DNA from 3 places in the Pseudarthrobacter sp. NPDC058362 genome. Region 1 is predicted to be linked to each of the others. Evidence: riboswitches for the same ligand, from Rfam matches in the RefSeq annotation. Region 1 holds a riboswitch; each other region holds the start of a gene.
What was found. A riboswitch is a leader RNA that binds a small molecule or an ion and turns the genes downstream of it on or off. The one in region 1 is predicted to bind thiamine pyrophosphate.

Region 1 (5,323 bases):
TCATCCGGGGAATCGACGATTCCGCGGACCAGGTGCTCCAGCGCTTCTGCCAGCAATCTACTCAGCCTCGGTGGTCTCTGCTTCAGCGTCGGCCGGGGCTTCGGCTGCGTCAGCCTTGGAGGCCTTCTTGGTGATTGCTTCCGGAATGATCACGGAACCCTTTTCCGGGGCAACGAAAGCTTCCTTCGGAGCCTTGGTCTTCAGGGTGCCTTCCTGGCCCGGGAGGCCCTTGAACTTCTGCCAGTCACCGGTGATCTTCAGGATCGCGGCAACCTGCTCGGACGGCTGGGCACCGACGGACAGCCAGTACTGCGCACGCTCGGAGTCGACCTCGATGTATGAGGGCTCTTCGGTGGGGTGGTACTTGCCGATTTCCTCGATGGCGCGGCCGTCACGCTTGGTGCGTGAGTCTGCAACGACGATGCGGTAGTACGGGGCGCGCATTTTACCAAAGCGCTTAAGGCGAATCTTTACGGCCACTTTTGTGGTCACTCCTGTTTCAGAAAAGGGGTTGAACCCGGCGTTCTGCACCCGTGGGGCGGGCCATACTTGCGGGCTCGAAGGACAGGATCCAGACGCGGAGAGAGGGGCCACGCAGATCGAGTACCTGTCCATTGTGCCAGATCAGCGCATGGATTTCGACTTGGCATCCGCCCGGCACGCCGGGCCCGGGCGGCGCTTAGGCCGACCAGACGTACAAGGAGGTGCGGTCGCCCTCGTCCACGCTGCCGGCCAGTCGGGCCACCTGCTCAACGTAGGTCCGCGACTGGGCTGCACCGAACGGCATGTCATCCTGCCCGGCCCATTCCGCTGCGACATCGTCCAGCACGTTTCCCTCGCCTTCGGTTTCGTAGGTGAGGAGGTCGGCCAGGGCCCTGACCATGGCCGGTGGAACGGCCAGGAGCGAGTCGCTGGCCACGTCCACCATGGTCAGCTCATAGTCGGCTCCGCCTGCGTGCACCGCCTTGCCGGCGAGGTCACCCAGCTGCTCGACCTCGAAGTCGCTGATGTCCGGGATCCGCACCGCCTGGCCGCCGGCGGCGGCGGGACTGCCGCTGTCCAGCTGGCCGGCCCGCTTCAGGGCGGCGTCGTGCGTGGCGACAAAAATCTCGGTGAAGCCCATGGGAGTTACCCTCGTTCCGTCGTCGGTACGGCGCGGATAGCGGCGCCTTGCGCCTCCGCCGCTCCGGCAGGTGGCCGGGTATTTCTCAGCCTAGTACAGCGCAGGGCCGGATCAGCGCACGGCAACCCGAAGCCGGTTCCGCCAGGGATCCTCGAAGCGCAGCTCCGCTCCGGTGTGGTGCGACGGCACCCCCGCGACCTTGAGCCGGTCGGCCAGCGCGCCGACGTCGTCTGTTGACGGCACTTCGATGAGCACCTCGCCGAGCCCCAGCGTGTCCTTGCGCGGGCCGGCGCCGCGGCTGTTCCAGACGTTCATGGCCATATGGTGGTGGTAGCGGCCGGCGGAGACGAAGAGCGCCTGGCCGTGCCAGCCGGCCGTCTTCTCGAAGCCGAGGGTACCGACGTAGAAGTCCCGCGCCGTCTGCACGTCACCCACTTGGAGGTGGACGTGGCCCACGCCGGCTCCCGTTCCGCGCTGCCCCTCAAGGGATTCTTCGGTGAGGTACTGCTCGAGGTAGCGCTGGGGCGTCAGGGCCAGGCTGTCCATCACCACGTCCGTGCCGTTCCAGGACCAGTTGCTGCGGGGGCGATCCCAATATAGTTCAATGCCGTTGCCCTCGGGATCGCTGAAGTAGAAGGCCTCGCTGACCAGGTGGTCGGCGCTGCCCGTGAACAGGCCCGGGTCGAACTGGGCAGCCGTGGCCACCGTAGCGGCGAGGGCCTGCTGCGTTTCGAAGAGAAGTGCCGTGTGGAACAGGCCGGCCTCTCCCCGGCCCGGCAGGTGCAAACCGGGCGCCGGAGCCAGGTGGACCAGCGGCCTGCCCAGCCGGCCCAGGTAGACGCCGCCGTCCTGCTCGGCCACGACGTCCAGGCCCAGCGCCTTTTGGTAGTAGTGCGTCATGAGCTTCATGTCGCCCACCTTGAGCATCACCGTGCCCATGCCGAGCCCGGAGGGAAGAAGGTCCTGTTTTTCGGTCTCTGCGGTCATTGGAACGCCCCTACTCGTGCGGCCGCCCGGGTGGTGGCCCTGTCATGTCAAATGACTTGAAGCTTCAATTTATTCCTTGTTCATAAACTATGCGGCCGGCCAGCACCACCTGCTGCAGATGGCGGATTGCTTCCGGCCGGGTCCGCGGATCTGCGCTGCACACCACCACGTCTGCCCGCGCGCCTTCGGAAATGCCGTCCGCTCCCAGCCACTCGCGCGCGCCCCAGCAGGCGGCGTCGAGCGCCGCAGCTGCCGGCAGGCCCGCGGCATGGAGCGCCAGGATCTCGTCCGCAATGCGGCCGTGCCGGATGACGCTCCCGGCGTCGGTGCCCGCGAAAACCCGCACGCCGGCGTCGAACGCCTCCGCCACCCGCTCCGCGCGGCGCTCCCAGAGCGCCAGCATATGGGCCGCGTAGCGCGGGAATTTCGGCTGCGCCTGCGCGGCAATGTCCGGAAAAGTGGCGATATTGATCAGAGTGGGCACAATCGGCACGCGCTGCTCGGCGAAGCGGGACAGGTGCCGCGGCAGGAGGCCGGTGGCGTGTTCAATGCAGTCGATGCCGCCGTCCAGCATCTGGTCAAGGGTCTCCTCGGCGAAACAGTGGGCGGTGACACGGGCGCCTTCGTCGTGCGCCGCCCGGATGGCATCGCGGACGACGGCGGAAGGAAAGGAGGGTGCCAGGTCGCCAGCGCCCCGGTCGATCCAGTCGCCAACGAGCTTCACCCAGCCGTCGCCGTCGCGCGCCTGTTTCCGGACCATTTCGACGAGCCCGTCCGGTTCGACTTCGTGGGCGAACCCCCGGAGGTAGCGCCGGGTGCGCGCGACGTGCCGCCCGGCGCGGATCAGTACCGGAAACTCTCCGCCGCCCTGCATCCAGCGCGTGTCCGCCGGGGAACCGGCGTCCCGGATCAGCAGCGTGCCGGCAGCCAGGTCCGCCCGCGCCTGTGCTGCGGCGGTGGCGGCGTCCACGGGACCCTGCGGCCCCAGGCCGATATGGCAATGTGCGTCAACAAACCCCGGCAGCACCCAGCCGGGCAGGACCCGGTCCGGCACCCGCTCAGGCTTCCGGAAGGTCAGGCGCCCGTCCACGGACCACAGCCCGCGCACTTCCCGGTCCGGGCCTGTGAGCGCCGGTCCGCTGAAATGGATAACCTCCGGCATGGAACTCCTCTCGTCCTGCCCGGTCAGGCTAGCACCGTGAATGTGACGCCGCTCCCCCGGTGCCTGTGGTAGCTTCTTCCCTGACCACACGGGTGCCCCTGCAGGGGCTGAGATCGGGCTGACGCAGCCTGCGACCGTCGAACCTGTCCGGGTAATGCCGGCGAAGGAAGTGAGTATTCCTTGAGTACACCAGAAACACAGCTGAACCCTGCCCTCGATGCGTCTGCGGAGCCTGTCACGCAGTCCCTGAAGTCCCATTCGCTCGCCTTCCTCGAAGACAGCGAATCAGGCCTCCGGGTTCCTGTCACCGAGATTTCCCTGGCGAACTCCCCCAACGGCGAGCCCAACCCGCCATTCCGTGCATACCGGACCGCCGGTCCGGGAAGTGACCCGGTCCGGGGCCTGCGGCCCTTCCGCACCGAGTGGATCGAAGCGCGCGGGGACACGGAAGCATACAGCGGACGGGAGCGGAACCTGCTCGACGACGGCCGGTCGGCTGTCCGCCGCGGCGCAGCCTCCGCGGAGTGGAAGGGCGCGCAGCCGGTGCCCCGCCGCGCCGTCGACGGCAAGACAGTCACCCAGATGCACTACGCCAGGCAGGGCATCATCACGCCCGAGATGCGCTTCGTGGCGCTGCGGGAAAACTGCGATGTGGAACTGGTCCGCAGCGAGGTTGCCGCGGGCCGGGCCATCATCCCCAACAACATCAACCACCCGGAATCGGAACCGATGATCATCGGCAAGGCATTCCTGGTGAAGATCAACGCCAACATCGGCAACTCCGCTGTCACCAGTTCCATCGCCGAGGAAGTAGACAAACTGCAGTGGGCCACCCAGTGGGGCGCGGATACAGTCATGGACCTCTCAACCGGCGACGACATCCACACCACGCGCGAGTGGATCATCCGCAACTCCCCCGTGCCGATCGGCACCGTCCCCATCTACCAGGCCCTGGAGAAGGTCAACGGCGAAGCAAACGCCCTGACGTGGGAGATCTTCCGTGACACGGTGATTGAGCAGTGCGAACAGGGCGTGGACTATATGACTGTCCACGCCGGCGTGCTCCTGCGCTATGTTCCGCTCACTGCCAACCGGGTCACCGGCATCGTGTCCCGCGGCGGCTCCATCATGGCGGGCTGGTGCCTGGCGCACCACCAGGAAAATTTCCTGTACACGCACTTCGACGAACTCTGCGAAATCTTCGCCAAGTACGACGTCGCGTTCTCGCTCGGCGACGGGCTGCGGCCGGGCGCCACGGCGGACGCCAATGACGCCGCCCAGTTCGCCGAGCTGGACACCCTGGCCGAGCTCACCCAGCGCGCCTGGGAGTACGACGTCCAGGTCATGGTTGAAGGTCCGGGCCACGTCCCGTTCCACCTGGTCCGTGAAAACGTCGAACGGCAGCAGGAGCTGTGCAAGGGCGCCCCGTTCTATACCCTGGGGCCGCTGGTCACCGACGTTGCCCCCGGCTACGACCACATCACTTCGGCCATCGGCGCCACGGAGATTGCCCGCTACGGCACGGCGATGCTCTGCTACGTGACTCCCAAGGAGCACCTGGGCCTGCCCAACAAGGACGACGTCAAGACCGGCGTGATCACCTACAAGATCGCGGCACACGCGGCGGACCTGGCAAAGGGCCACCCCGGCGCGCACGAACGCGACGACGCCCTGTCCAAGGCAAGGTTCGAGTTCCGGTGGCGGGACCAGTTTGCATTGTCCCTGGACCCGGTCACGGCCGAGGCGTTCCATGATGAGACCCTGCCGGCTGAACCGGCCAAGACCGCACACTTCTGCTCCATGTGCGGGCCGAAGTTCTGCTCGATGCGGATCAGCCAGGACATCCGGGACGAGTACGGTTCAGCGGAGGCGCAGGCCGCACTGGCGGAGGCGGCGTCCGGAATGCGGGAGAAGAGCCAGGAATTCCTTGCCGCCGGCGGGAAGGTCTACCTCCCGGAGTTGAAGGTGCCGGCGGGGAGCTAGGAGGCTTGTGCCGTCTGGCCGCGGCTGACACCTGCGATAAACCGCCGGATGGTCCTGTCGCCTTCCAC
Region 2 (5,323 bases), on a different contig from region 1:
GAAGCCGGCGGGCAGTTCCAGCTCGGTGCGCAGCGCGCTCAAGGCCTCCTCGAGCGCGTTTTTGTGCTCGTGGACATTGGGGGCCAACCGATGATGCGACACGAAAATCAGCCTAGCCCGAAACCACCGGAACGAGGAACAGCGGGGCTAGCGCGCGGCGTCCAGCGCCGCGAGCAGCGAGGCTGCAGCCGCGGCCGGGTCCGGCGCCTCCGTGATGGCGCGGACCACCACGATCCGGCGGGCCCCTGCAGCGACCACCTTGTCCACGTTGCCGTGGTCGATTCCGCCGATGGCAAACCAGGGCAGGCCGGCCGGCGCGGCGGCCGCGGCGTGCCTGACCAGGTCGAGGCCGACGGCGGCCCGGCCGGGTTTCGTGGGCGTCGCCCACAGCGGACCCACGCAGAAGTAGTCCAGCCCGGCCGGTCCCGAGGCAGCGGCCACCGCTGCATCCACCTGCTCCGGCGCGTGCGTGGACTGCCCGATCGCCGCGCCGCCCAGGAAGCTGCGCGCGGCCTTGAGGGGGAGGTCCTTCTGGCCGACGTGGAACACTGGCGCCCCGGAAAGGGAAGCGATGTCCGCGCGGTCGTTGACGGCCCACAGCCGGCCGTGGCGTTCGGCAGCTTCGCGCAGCACGTCGAGCAGCTCGAGCTCCTCGGAGGCCTCGATGGTTTTGTCCCGGAGCTGGATGATGTCCACGCCGCCGGCGAAGGCCTCATCGACAAAACGGGCAAAATCGCCCTGGCCGCGTCGGGCATCGGTGCAGAGGTACAGGCGGGCGGACGCCAAGGCGGCAGCGGGGGACACATTCATGGCTGCAAGCCTAGTTCCTCTAAACTGGCCTCGTACTGCGGGAGCCTGCGGCGGCTGTCATAAAAGCGCCGGGCTGAGAGGGCGTCAGAGCCGACCGCTTGACCTGATCCGGTTAATACCGGCGTAGGGAAGGAACCATATGGGCAACCCCACCGTTGGGTCCGGCGCTGCCGCGGATGGCGTGGTGCGTGCCGACGTCGCCGTTATCGGCGGCGGGGTGGTCGGCCACAGCATTGCCTGGGAGGCCCGCCGGTCCGGCCGGTCCGTGGTGCTGGTCGATGACGCCCCCGGCACCGGCGCCAGCTGGGCGGCGGCCGGGATGCTCGCCCCCGTCAGCGAGCTTCACTACCAGGAGGAAGGCCTCCTGGAGTTGATGCTGGAATCCTCCTCCCGGTGGCCGGGTTTCGCGGCCGCCCTCGCCACCGCCGCGGGCATGGACCCCGGATACCTCACGACGCCGACCCTCGCCGTCGGCGTGGACGCTGCGGACCGGCGGGCGCTGTTGGACCTTCGGGCCGTGCAAAAGGCCAACGGCCTCGACGTGGAGCCCCTCACGGTCCGGGAGGCCCGCCGCCGGGAGCCGCTCCTGAGCCCGGCGATCGCCTGCGCCCTGGACACCCCTGCCGACCACCAGGTGGATCCGCGGCAGCTGGTGGCCTGCCTCCGGCTGGCGCTCTCCCGGCATACAGACGGCGACGGCGGGGCCGGCACCCGGGTGGCGGGCGCCGTCGACGGTTACGCGGTCCCGGCCCGGGCCGCTGAACTGCTTTGGAAGGACGACGGCGTGGCCGGAGCCCTGCTGAAAGGCGGCGGAAAGGTCTTCGCGGGGGAGACCGTGGTGGCCAATGGCCTCTACGCAGGAGCGCTCGGCGGACTGCCAGCCGGGCTGGCCCTGCCGCTGCGTCCCGTGCACGGCGACATCCTGCGGCTCGCCGTGCCGGAACACCTTCGCCCGCTGGTGACCGCCACGGTCCGGGGCCTGGTCCATGGCGTGCCCGTCTACCTGGTGCCCCGGCAGGACGGAACCGTGGTGATCGGCGCCACCCAGCGCGAGGACGCCCTGGGCGGAACGGCTCGCTTGGAATCCGGTGCAGGTCAGGACGCCGCGTCCGACGGTGCGGTGTCCGCCGGCGGGGTCTACCAGCTCCTCCGGGACGCCCAGGCGCTGGTACCCGCCGTCGCCGAACTGGAATTGCTCGAATGCACAGTGCGGGCCCGTCCCGGAACCCCGGACAATGCGCCACTGCTGGGCCGGGTCCCGCTGCCTGACGGCGCAGTGGGACACGTCCCCGGGGTCATCGTCGCCACCGGCTTCTTCCGCCACGGCGTGCTGCTGGCACCCGCTGCCGCGGCTATTTGCCGCGCCCTGCTGGATGGCAGTCAAGACCCCCGCTGGGCAGCGTTCAACCCTGCCCGGTTTTCCGCAGCCGCATCACGCCACGACACCAAGGAGAGAGCATGAATATCATCCTGAACGGAAGCCTCCGCGCCGTGCCGGACGGCGCCTCCATTGCTGCGCTGGTCAGCGATATCACCGGCCGGCCGCTGGCAGCAGACGGCCAGGCCGCGGACGGGCGGAAGCTTGGCGTGGCGGTGGCGCAGAACGCGCAGGTGGTGCCGCGGAGCCAGTGGTCCGCCACGGCGCTCGCCGAGGGCGACGACGTTGAACTTGTCACCGCAGTCCAGGGAGGCTGACATCATGACCCAAATAACGAACGCACCCGCCGGCGCAGAATCCGACGTTGCCGACACCTTGGTGATCGACGGAGTCCCGCTGCACTCGCGGCTGATCATGGGGACCGGGGGAGCGCCCAGCCTGGACGGGCTCGGCGCTGCGCTGCTCGCCTCCGGTACAGCGTTGACCACAGTTGCGATGCGCCGTTATTCCCCTGCGGAGACCGGCTCGCTGTTCCAGCTCCTGGTGGACCACGGCATCCGGGTGCTGCCCAACACGGCGGGCTGCTTTACAGCCCGTGATGCCGTCCTCACCGCTGAGCTGGCCCGCGAAGCCCTGGAGACGGATTGGGTCAAGCTGGAAGTCATCGCTGACGAACAGACCCTCCTGCCGGATGCCGTGGAGCTGGTCGACGCCACGGAACAGCTGGTGGCCCGTGGCTTCAAGGTCTTTGCCTACACGAATGACGATCCTGTCCTGGCGCTCCGGCTCGAAAACCTGGGCGCCACGGCCGTCATGCCGCTGGGAGCACCGATCGGAACAGGCCTGGGCATCCTGAATCCGCACAACATTGCGCTAATCGTCTCCCGCGCTTCGGTTCCCGTGGTGCTGGACGCGGGAATCGGGACCGCTTCCGACGCCGCGCTGGCCATGGAACTGGGCTGCGACGCTGTGTTGCTGGCGACGGCGGTGACGAGGGCGCAGAACCCTGCGCTGATGGGCGCGGCCTTCAAGCACGCGGTGGCTGCCGGCAGGATGGCCAGGGCTGCGGGGCGGATCCCGCGGCGTGAGCATGCACTCGCGTCCTCCGCCATGGAGGGCAGGGCGGAGTTTCTCTAGCTCTAAAGGCGGAGGGCTGCGGTCAGGCGCTCCGTGTCCTGCCGGGCGCGTGTGCGTCCCAAGTAGATGACGACGGCCAGGGCCGCGCAGGTTCCGAGCAGCACGGGCAGGACCCACGGCAGCCAGGTCAGGCCGGGCAGGTAGCCAAACCCGGCGGCGATGAGGATTATCCAGGCCACGGACGCCGCGGCCACGGCCACCCCCGCCGGGAGGGCGGCGCCGTACTTGGCGTGCCGCCTGTCATTGGCCCACACAAGGAACCCTGCGGCAACGGCTGCGAGCACGACGATGCTGAGCGAGAGCATGGATCTCCTTTGACTGTAAGCCGCGGCGGACTGGCGGCCGCCGCGGCTTAGGTCCTAGAACTGGCCGAAACCTACGCGCCGGACTTCCTCGGCACCGATTTCCACGTAGCCAAGGGCGTTGCCGGGAACGATGATCAGGCGTCCTTTGTCGTCCTTCAGGCGCAGCTCGCTTCCGGTGTTGATGGCTTCGCCGACGACCTTGGCCACGGAGTCCGCGTCCTCCGTGGACTCGAGGACGATTTCGCGGCCAACGTTCTGCACGCCGATCTTAATTTCCACAGGGGCCTCCCAGCCGGTCAAAGTGCTCAGGTATCTCTACCCGTTGATGTCTTATTTGTAGTCTAGGACTCTTTGGGAAAACGGGAGATTCCGCGCCAAGCTAAACGGTAGATCAGGTCGCTGGCCACATCGAGGTCCAGGTTTCCGTCCGTTTCCAGCCAATACCGCGCGCTGACCTGGGCCATTCCGGCCAGGCCGCGGCCCAAAAGCTGCGCTTCAAGCTGCGGCAGCTTGGTGTCTTCCGCGATCACCCGTGCGATGGCGTCCGCGAATGTGCGGTTCAGGGTCTCCAGCCGCGAACTGACATCCGCGTCGTTAATAAGGTCTGACTCAAAAACCAGCCGGTGTGCCTGGTCATCGCTGGCGATGAACCGGAAGTAGGCGCGCATGACGGCCTGGACGCGTTCCTTGTTATCCGTGGTGGAATTCAGGGCGCCAAGCAGCAGTTCCGTCAGGGCTGTCAGGTGGCTGTCCAGAAGGGCGAGGTAGAGCTCGCGCTTGGACGGAAAATGCTGGTATAGAACCGGCTTGCTGACCCGTGCAGTCTCAGCAATTTCGTCCATGGCGGCGCCGTGGTAACCGTTGGCCACGAACACTTCCTGGGCTGCCGTCAGGAGCTGGGCACGGCGCTCATCCCGCGGCAGCCGTGCCGAGCGCTGGCCTGCCGGCCGGGCAGGTGATTCCGGGGCTGCGGACGGGCGGTCTGCACGTGCTTCTGGGACCACGGTTGTCCTTCTTTCCGTTGCGGGGTACTTCCACTTTACTGCGGGGTAATATGACCCGGCGGTATCCCGGGGCCTACATTGAAGTATGGCCTCTTCTTTGACCGCAAATGTTGCAAATGTTTCCCTGGAGCCCTTGGTGGAACCGGCAGGCGAACTTTCGCCGGCGGAAGTGGAACGGTATTCGCGGCACATCATTATTTCCGAAATAGGCGCGGTGGGGCAGCGCAGGCTCAAGAACGCCAAGGTGCTGGTGATCGGCGCAGGCGGACTGGGTTCCCCCGCATTGCTGTACCTCGCCGCGGCCGGCGTTGGAACACTCGGGATTGTCGATGACGACACGGTGGACCTCAGCAACCTCCAGCGTCAGGTTATTCACAGCGTGGCGGACGTGGGCCGCCCCAAGATCGAGTCCGCACGTGACGCAATTCATGCCCTGAACCCCCTCGTTGATGTCCGGCTGCACAACATCCGCCTCGACGCAACCAACGCGCTGGAACTGTTCGCCGGCTACGATCTGATCCTCGACGGGGCCGATAACTTTGCCACCCGCTACCTGGTCAACGACGCCGCCGCCATCCTGGGCAAGCCCTACGTGTGGGGTTCCATCTTCCGCTTCGACGGACAGGTCAGCGTCTTCTGGGAAAAGCACGGGCCCACTTACCGCGACCTCTACCCGGAGGCCCCGCCGG
Region 3 (5,323 bases), on a different contig from region 1:
GCATGGCGGCAAGGGTTCCCAGCACAAACCGGTGCGGCAGGCGCGCCTTCTGTGCCAGTGCGTCCGCGAGGTCCGTCGGGTCGGTGCAGCTCATGAGGAGCACCGCGGGCAGCGCGATCGCCAGCCCCCGAAGCATGAACCCGGCGCCCAGTTCCAAGGACCCTTCACTCATGGTCCACAGCCCGACGTCGATCAGCGTCCTTCCACTGTCCGGCGCCAGGATGGAGGTGCTCCAGCCCCCCACCGCCGCGGCGAGGATCAGCGGCCACCCGCGCTGCCACAGCAGCACGAAGGTCAGCCCTGCCAGCGGAAACAGGAGGACTTCGAACACCAGCGCCACGGAGGCTGAAACCCAGTCGATGGACAGCGCCAGCACCAGTGTCATGAGGAAGACCGCCGCGAACTTGCTCAGGGGGTTGGCACGGGTGAGCAGCGCCTGGTTGCCGCGCAGGTTCAGTTCCTGCCGCGCTGCCCCCGTCACGATGCCACCCGTTCCGGCGCTGCCATATGCAGCTCGGCACCGGCGAGCGCGGCGGTGAATTCGGCGTCGTGGGTTACTGCCACGACGGAAGTGCCCTGGTCCAGGAGCTCGGACAGGAAGGACGCAAGTTCTGCCCACGTGGTGGCGTCCTGCCCGAACGTCGGTTCGTCGAGGACCAGCACCTGCGGGCTCGCGGCCAGGACCGTTGCCACAGAGAGCCGCCGCTTCTCGCCTCCGGAGAGTGTGTAGGGGTTCGCGTCCACCAGGGCCGTCAGCCGCAGCCGCTCGAGCAGTTCGTCAACCCGTTCTTCGCCGTGCCCGAGGTGCCGCGGACCGAACAGCAGTTCGTCCCGCACTGTCCCGGTGACAAACTGATGCTCGGGCTCCTGGAACACAGTGCCGATCCGTTCGATCAGCTGCTCCGCCTTCCACTGGTACGGGTCGATTCCCGCGCCGCGGCTCAGTTCAACGGTGGCGGAAACCTTGCCTTCCACAGGCGCCAATAGCCCGGCGAGGGTCAGCGCGAACGTGGACTTCCCCGCCCCGTTGGGCCCCGTGATGGCCAGGGCCTGGCCAGCCCGCACCTGCGCCGTGACATCGCGCTGGACCGGGACCGGCGGGATCTTGCCGAATCCCTTGCGGCGCGCGCGTTCCCTGGAGACGCCCAGCTTTTCGGCCGCGAGCAGGAGGTCGCCGGAGCCCGGTGAGGGCATGGCCACACGTGCGCGCGTGGCCGGCACGTGGCCGGGCACCCATACGCCGGCGGCCATGAGCATCGCCCTGGCCTCGGTGAGCACCCGGTCCGGCGGCCCGTCCAGCAGCACAGCGGGGTCCGCAGCGGACCCCGGCTGCAGGACCACGATCCGGTCCACCAGGTCCTTCCAGACGGAGACACGGTGCTCCACCACCACCAGCGTGGCGCCGGTCTTGTCCAGGCAGCGGCCCACGGCGTCCCGGACCTCCAGCACGCCAGCCGGGTCCAGGTTGGCGGTGGGCTCGTCCAGCAGGACCAGCCCTGGGCGCATCGCCAGGATGCCCGCCAGCGCGAGCCGCTGTTTTTGCCCTCCGGACAGCGCAGACGTGGGGTGGTGCAGCGGCAGGTGGGAAAGTCCGACGTCGGCCAGCGCCTCGTGCACGCGCGCCCAGATGGCGTCACGGGGAACGGCCAGGTTCTCGGCGCCGAAGGCGACATCGTCACCAAGGCGCGAAAGAACCACCTGCGTCTCCGGGTCCTGCTGCATCAGTCCGGCGCGGCCGCGCCGGCCTCGGGGGGAAGCTCCATCGACCAGAAGGGAACCGGACTCGTCAGCGTCGCCGGCCTCGCCGTCGTCTTCCGCGTCCCCCAGCACCCCGGCGAGGGCGTGGAGCAGCGTGGACTTGCCGGCACCCGACGGGCCGAGCAGGAGCACACGCTCCCCCGGCTCGATGTCCAGGTCAAGGCCCTGGACGGCCGGCTTGGTGCGCCCGGCGTGCCGCCAGCCCCAGCCGCGGGCGGCCACCGCGGCGGGGCGGACGGCGGAGGCGCTGCCGGAAGGTTCCGACATCAGGAGAAGACGGGCTCCGTGGCCGCCTTGCGGGAGGCGAAGGGGCTCAGGACGCCGGTCCGGGCGAGGCCGCGCGTGGCGATCCAGGACAGCGCACCGGCGATGATCGCACCGGAGATGCTGGTGAACAGGATGTACGCGAACTTGTCGCCGGCGGAATAGGCGATGTTCCAGCCCCACGGGGAGAACGAATCGTTCAGCCCGCAGAACAGGCCGGCAGCGGCGCCCGCGATCAGTGCCACCGGCAGGTTGAATTTCCTGTAGACGAAGATCGCGAAGATGATCTCTGCGCCGAGGCCCTGGACGAACCCGGAGAACAGCACCGACGTGCCGTACTGCGACCCCATCAGCAGCTCGCCCGTGGCTGCGACCGTCTCGCAGAACAGCGCCGCGCCGGGCTTGCGGATGATGAGCATGCCCAGGACGGCCGGAATCATCCAGCCGCCGGCGATCAGGCCGGTCAGGGGCGGGTAGACGGCGTTCATCGGGCCGGACACTGCCAGCGCGCCCTGGGACCAGGCCCAGAAAATGACGCCGCCGGCGATGGCGATCAGCGCCGCCACCACGATGTCCACGACGCGCCAGGACTTGCCGGGGGTCTTCTTGATTGCTGCAGTTGCCATGGTGATCCTCCTGGGTAACAGGAGGGGAAAGTGCTCCCGGCAACCGCGTTGGACGGTGTTGCCGGGCACTTCGAGAACTCGACTCCCTTACGCCGGTACTAACCGGATCAGGTTCGAGGGTCTGCGGCTTCCCGCACTCTCAGCGCCCGGACGGGTTCCTGGCTGAGCCAGTGATGCCCGACGGCGGCGCTCCCCTGTCGTTTGAATGATGTGTTTTCGAATGATGCGGCCCCTGAGGGCTGGTTCAGTTTACACCGCAGCGGCCAATGGCGGCGGGGAAAATTACGGCGCCGGGCCGTTAGGCTGGGGTCAGTCCGTTTTCTGCCCGCAAGGAGTACAAGGAATGAACCTTTTCATTAAGCTGCTCGGCACCGGCATCTCGCTGGTGGCAGGCTTCGTCGGCACCAAGGTGGTCAACACCGTCTGGGAGAAGACCACAGGCCGGAAGCCTCCCACCGGCAAGGACGAGGATGTGCCCACCAGCCTGCACTCGGCCCTGACGTTCGCCCTGATCTCCGCATCGGTGAGCACCGTCATCCAGGTCCTGGCGAACCGCGGCACCCAGCGCGCCATCACCCGCTTCGCCAAGAGCCAGGACATCGTTTAGCCCCGCGCTTCAATCTGCCGCCGGCAACCCGCCTCACTCATTCCTCGGGAGGCGGGTTGCCGGCGGCTTTCTGCACCACGGCTTCGAGCTCGTCCGAGGTCAGCAGTTCCCGGTGCAGGTGCTTGGTCCGGTAACCGGCCCGGCCCACCATGTGCGCGGAGACCGGCACCGTCAGTAACTGGAAGATCCAGGCCACCAGCAGCACGGGCCACACCCACCAGGTGCGCAGCTGCAGCCCGATCGCCGCCAGCAGCAGGAACAGTCCCAGCACCTGCGGCTTCGTGGCGGCGTGCATCCGGCTCAGCAGGTCCGGAAACCGCAGCAGGCCTATGGCGGCGCCCAGCGACAGGGCAGCGCCGACCACCATGAACACCGCAGAAACGGCGTCCACCCAAGCATCAACGCCGGCGACAGTCTCGCCCACCGCCCGGTAGCCCGTCAGCAATTCAGGATTCATGCGGCTGCTCCCTTCTGTCCGCAACGAAGCGCGCCACGGTCACGGAGCCGACGAAGCCGATAATCGAGATGGCCACCACCAGCATCAGGTTGTTCAGGTGGCGGTTCACGGCCATGTCGATACACAGCGCTGCGCCCAGGATCGCCAGCAGGACGTCGGTGGCCAGTACGCGGTCCAGCAGCGAAGGTCCGCGGGCAATCCGGATAATGGCCCCGCCCGCGGCGAGCGACAGGATCACGGCCGTCACGGCCAGCACGGACTGCATCATGCGGCGGCCTCCCGTCGGACAATCTCAAGTTCGGCCGGTGTGCCCATGATCCTGATCAGCCCCGCTTCAATGGAAAGTACTTCGTTACGCAGCCTGGCCACGTCCTGCTCGGCGCTGATGTTCAGCCCGTGCAGATACAGGGTGGACGTGGAACGGTCCACCTCCACCACCAATGAACCCGGAATCAGCGAAATCACGTGCCCGGTGGCCGTCACCAGAAGGTCCTGGTGGCTTCGGAGCGTCACGGCGACGACGGCGTTCCTCACCCTGCGCCCACGGACCACCGCCAGGAAGAGCACCTGGGCACTTGCGGCGGCCACCTTTCCCAGGAAGGCAAAGGCGAACGGTACGGCGTACAGGATGTTGAACCGGCCGCTCAGTTCGACGGGCGGCAGGTAGAACAGCCGGGCCACGGCCACCGCGAGCAGCGCACCGAACAGCAGGTTCCCCGGACTGAAGTCCTGCCACAGCGCGCCCCAGACAATCACGAGCCACACCAGCAGGGGAAGCTCCTGGCGCAGCGAAATCCGGCGGCGGCTCATTTCCCTCCTCCGGCAGTGGTGATCCGCGGGACGAAGGTGTCCGTGCCCAGCACGGCCTGCACATAGTCGGTCCGGTCCAGCATGTCCTGGGCGGCCTGCCCCGCCAGCGTAAAGAGCGGCCCCGCAAAGATTGTCAGTGCGACGCCGAGCGCCACCAGCCCCAGGGTGGAACCCACCATGGTCCGCGGCAGCACGACCGTGTGCGGCTGGCCGGTATCACCCGTGCTGCTGGCAGCGCCGGAGCCGGCCACCGCTCCCCCGGCCCCGCCGGAAACCGCCAGCAGCACGGGATCCGGATGTTCGGCGTCGGACGGTTTGCGCCAGAAGGCCCTGTTCCACACGCGCGCCACTGCGAGGAGGGTGAGCAGGCTGGTCAGTACGCCGCCCGCCACCAGCACGTACGCCAGCGGCGTGCCCAGGGCGATCCCGGCCTGGATCAGACCGGCTTTGCCCAGGAAACCGGAGAACGGCGGGATGCCCGCCAGGTTCATGGCCGGGATGAAGAACAGCAGTGCCAGCAGCGGTGATAGCTTGGCCAGACCGCCCAGTCGGTCCACGGAGGAACTGCCGCCGCGTCGCTCAATCAGCCCGGTCACCAGGAAGAGGCTGGTCTGGATGGTGATGTGGTGGGCCACGTAGAACACGGCCGCACCCAGCCCCGCGGCGGAGGACATCGCCAGGCCGAACACCATGTACCCGATGTGGCTGACCAGCGTGAAGGACAGCAGACGCTTGATGTCGCTCTGCGCCAGGGCACCCAGGATGCCCACCACCATCGTCAGCAGCGCCGCCACCATGAGC

Region 2: it holds a riboswitch for thiamine pyrophosphate, as region 1 does, so the genes downstream of both, thiO (glycine oxidase ThiO) here and thiC (phosphomethylpyrimidine synthase ThiC) in region 1, are expected to answer to the same signal.
Region 3: it holds a riboswitch for thiamine pyrophosphate, as region 1 does, so the genes downstream of both, ACFWIX_RS00215 (ECF transporter S component) here and thiC (phosphomethylpyrimidine synthase ThiC) in region 1, are expected to answer to the same signal.

Annotation. Positions count from the first base shown of each region.
Region 1 covers NZ_JBHXIW010000004.1:62,336-67,658, reverse strand. The annotation lists gene ACFWIX_RS09975 (RNA-binding protein) at 1-56, opposite strand, end outside; gene rpsP (30S ribosomal protein S16) at 58-480, opposite strand; gene ACFWIX_RS09965 (hypothetical protein) at 680-1,123, opposite strand; gene ACFWIX_RS09960 (VOC family protein) at 1,235-2,110, opposite strand; gene ACFWIX_RS09955 (amidohydrolase family protein) at 2,175-3,272, opposite strand; TPP riboswitch at 3,351-3,458, shown strand; gene thiC (phosphomethylpyrimidine synthase ThiC) at 3,453-5,255, shown strand; gene ACFWIX_RS09945 (alpha/beta fold hydrolase) at 5,252-5,323, opposite strand, start outside.
Region 2 covers NZ_JBHXIW010000001.1:847,255-852,577, forward strand. The annotation lists gene ACFWIX_RS04070 (RNB domain-containing ribonuclease) at 1-102, opposite strand, end outside; gene thiE (thiamine phosphate synthase) at 148-810, opposite strand; TPP riboswitch at 838-957, shown strand; gene thiO (glycine oxidase ThiO) at 950-2,272, shown strand; gene thiS (sulfur carrier protein ThiS) at 2,269-2,505, shown strand; gene ACFWIX_RS04090 (thiazole synthase) at 2,510-3,325, shown strand; gene ACFWIX_RS04095 (hypothetical protein) at 3,328-3,630, opposite strand; gene ACFWIX_RS04100 (DUF3107 domain-containing protein) at 3,685-3,909, opposite strand; gene ACFWIX_RS04105 (TetR/AcrR family transcriptional regulator) at 3,972-4,634, opposite strand; gene moeB (molybdopterin-synthase adenylyltransferase MoeB) at 4,720-5,323, shown strand, end outside.
Region 3 covers NZ_JBHXIW010000001.1:46,137-51,459, reverse strand. The annotation lists gene ACFWIX_RS00225 (energy-coupling factor transporter transmembrane component T family protein) at 1-481, opposite strand, end outside; gene ACFWIX_RS00220 (ABC transporter ATP-binding protein) at 478-2,025, opposite strand; gene ACFWIX_RS00215 (ECF transporter S component) at 2,025-2,648, opposite strand; TPP riboswitch at 2,715-2,854, opposite strand; gene ACFWIX_RS00210 (DUF4235 domain-containing protein) at 2,992-3,255, shown strand; gene mnhG (monovalent cation/H(+) antiporter subunit G) at 3,293-3,712, opposite strand; gene ACFWIX_RS00200 (monovalent cation/H+ antiporter complex subunit F) at 3,702-3,980, opposite strand; gene ACFWIX_RS00195 (Na+/H+ antiporter subunit E) at 3,977-4,522, opposite strand; gene ACFWIX_RS00190 (Na+/H+ antiporter subunit D) at 4,519-5,323, opposite strand, start outside.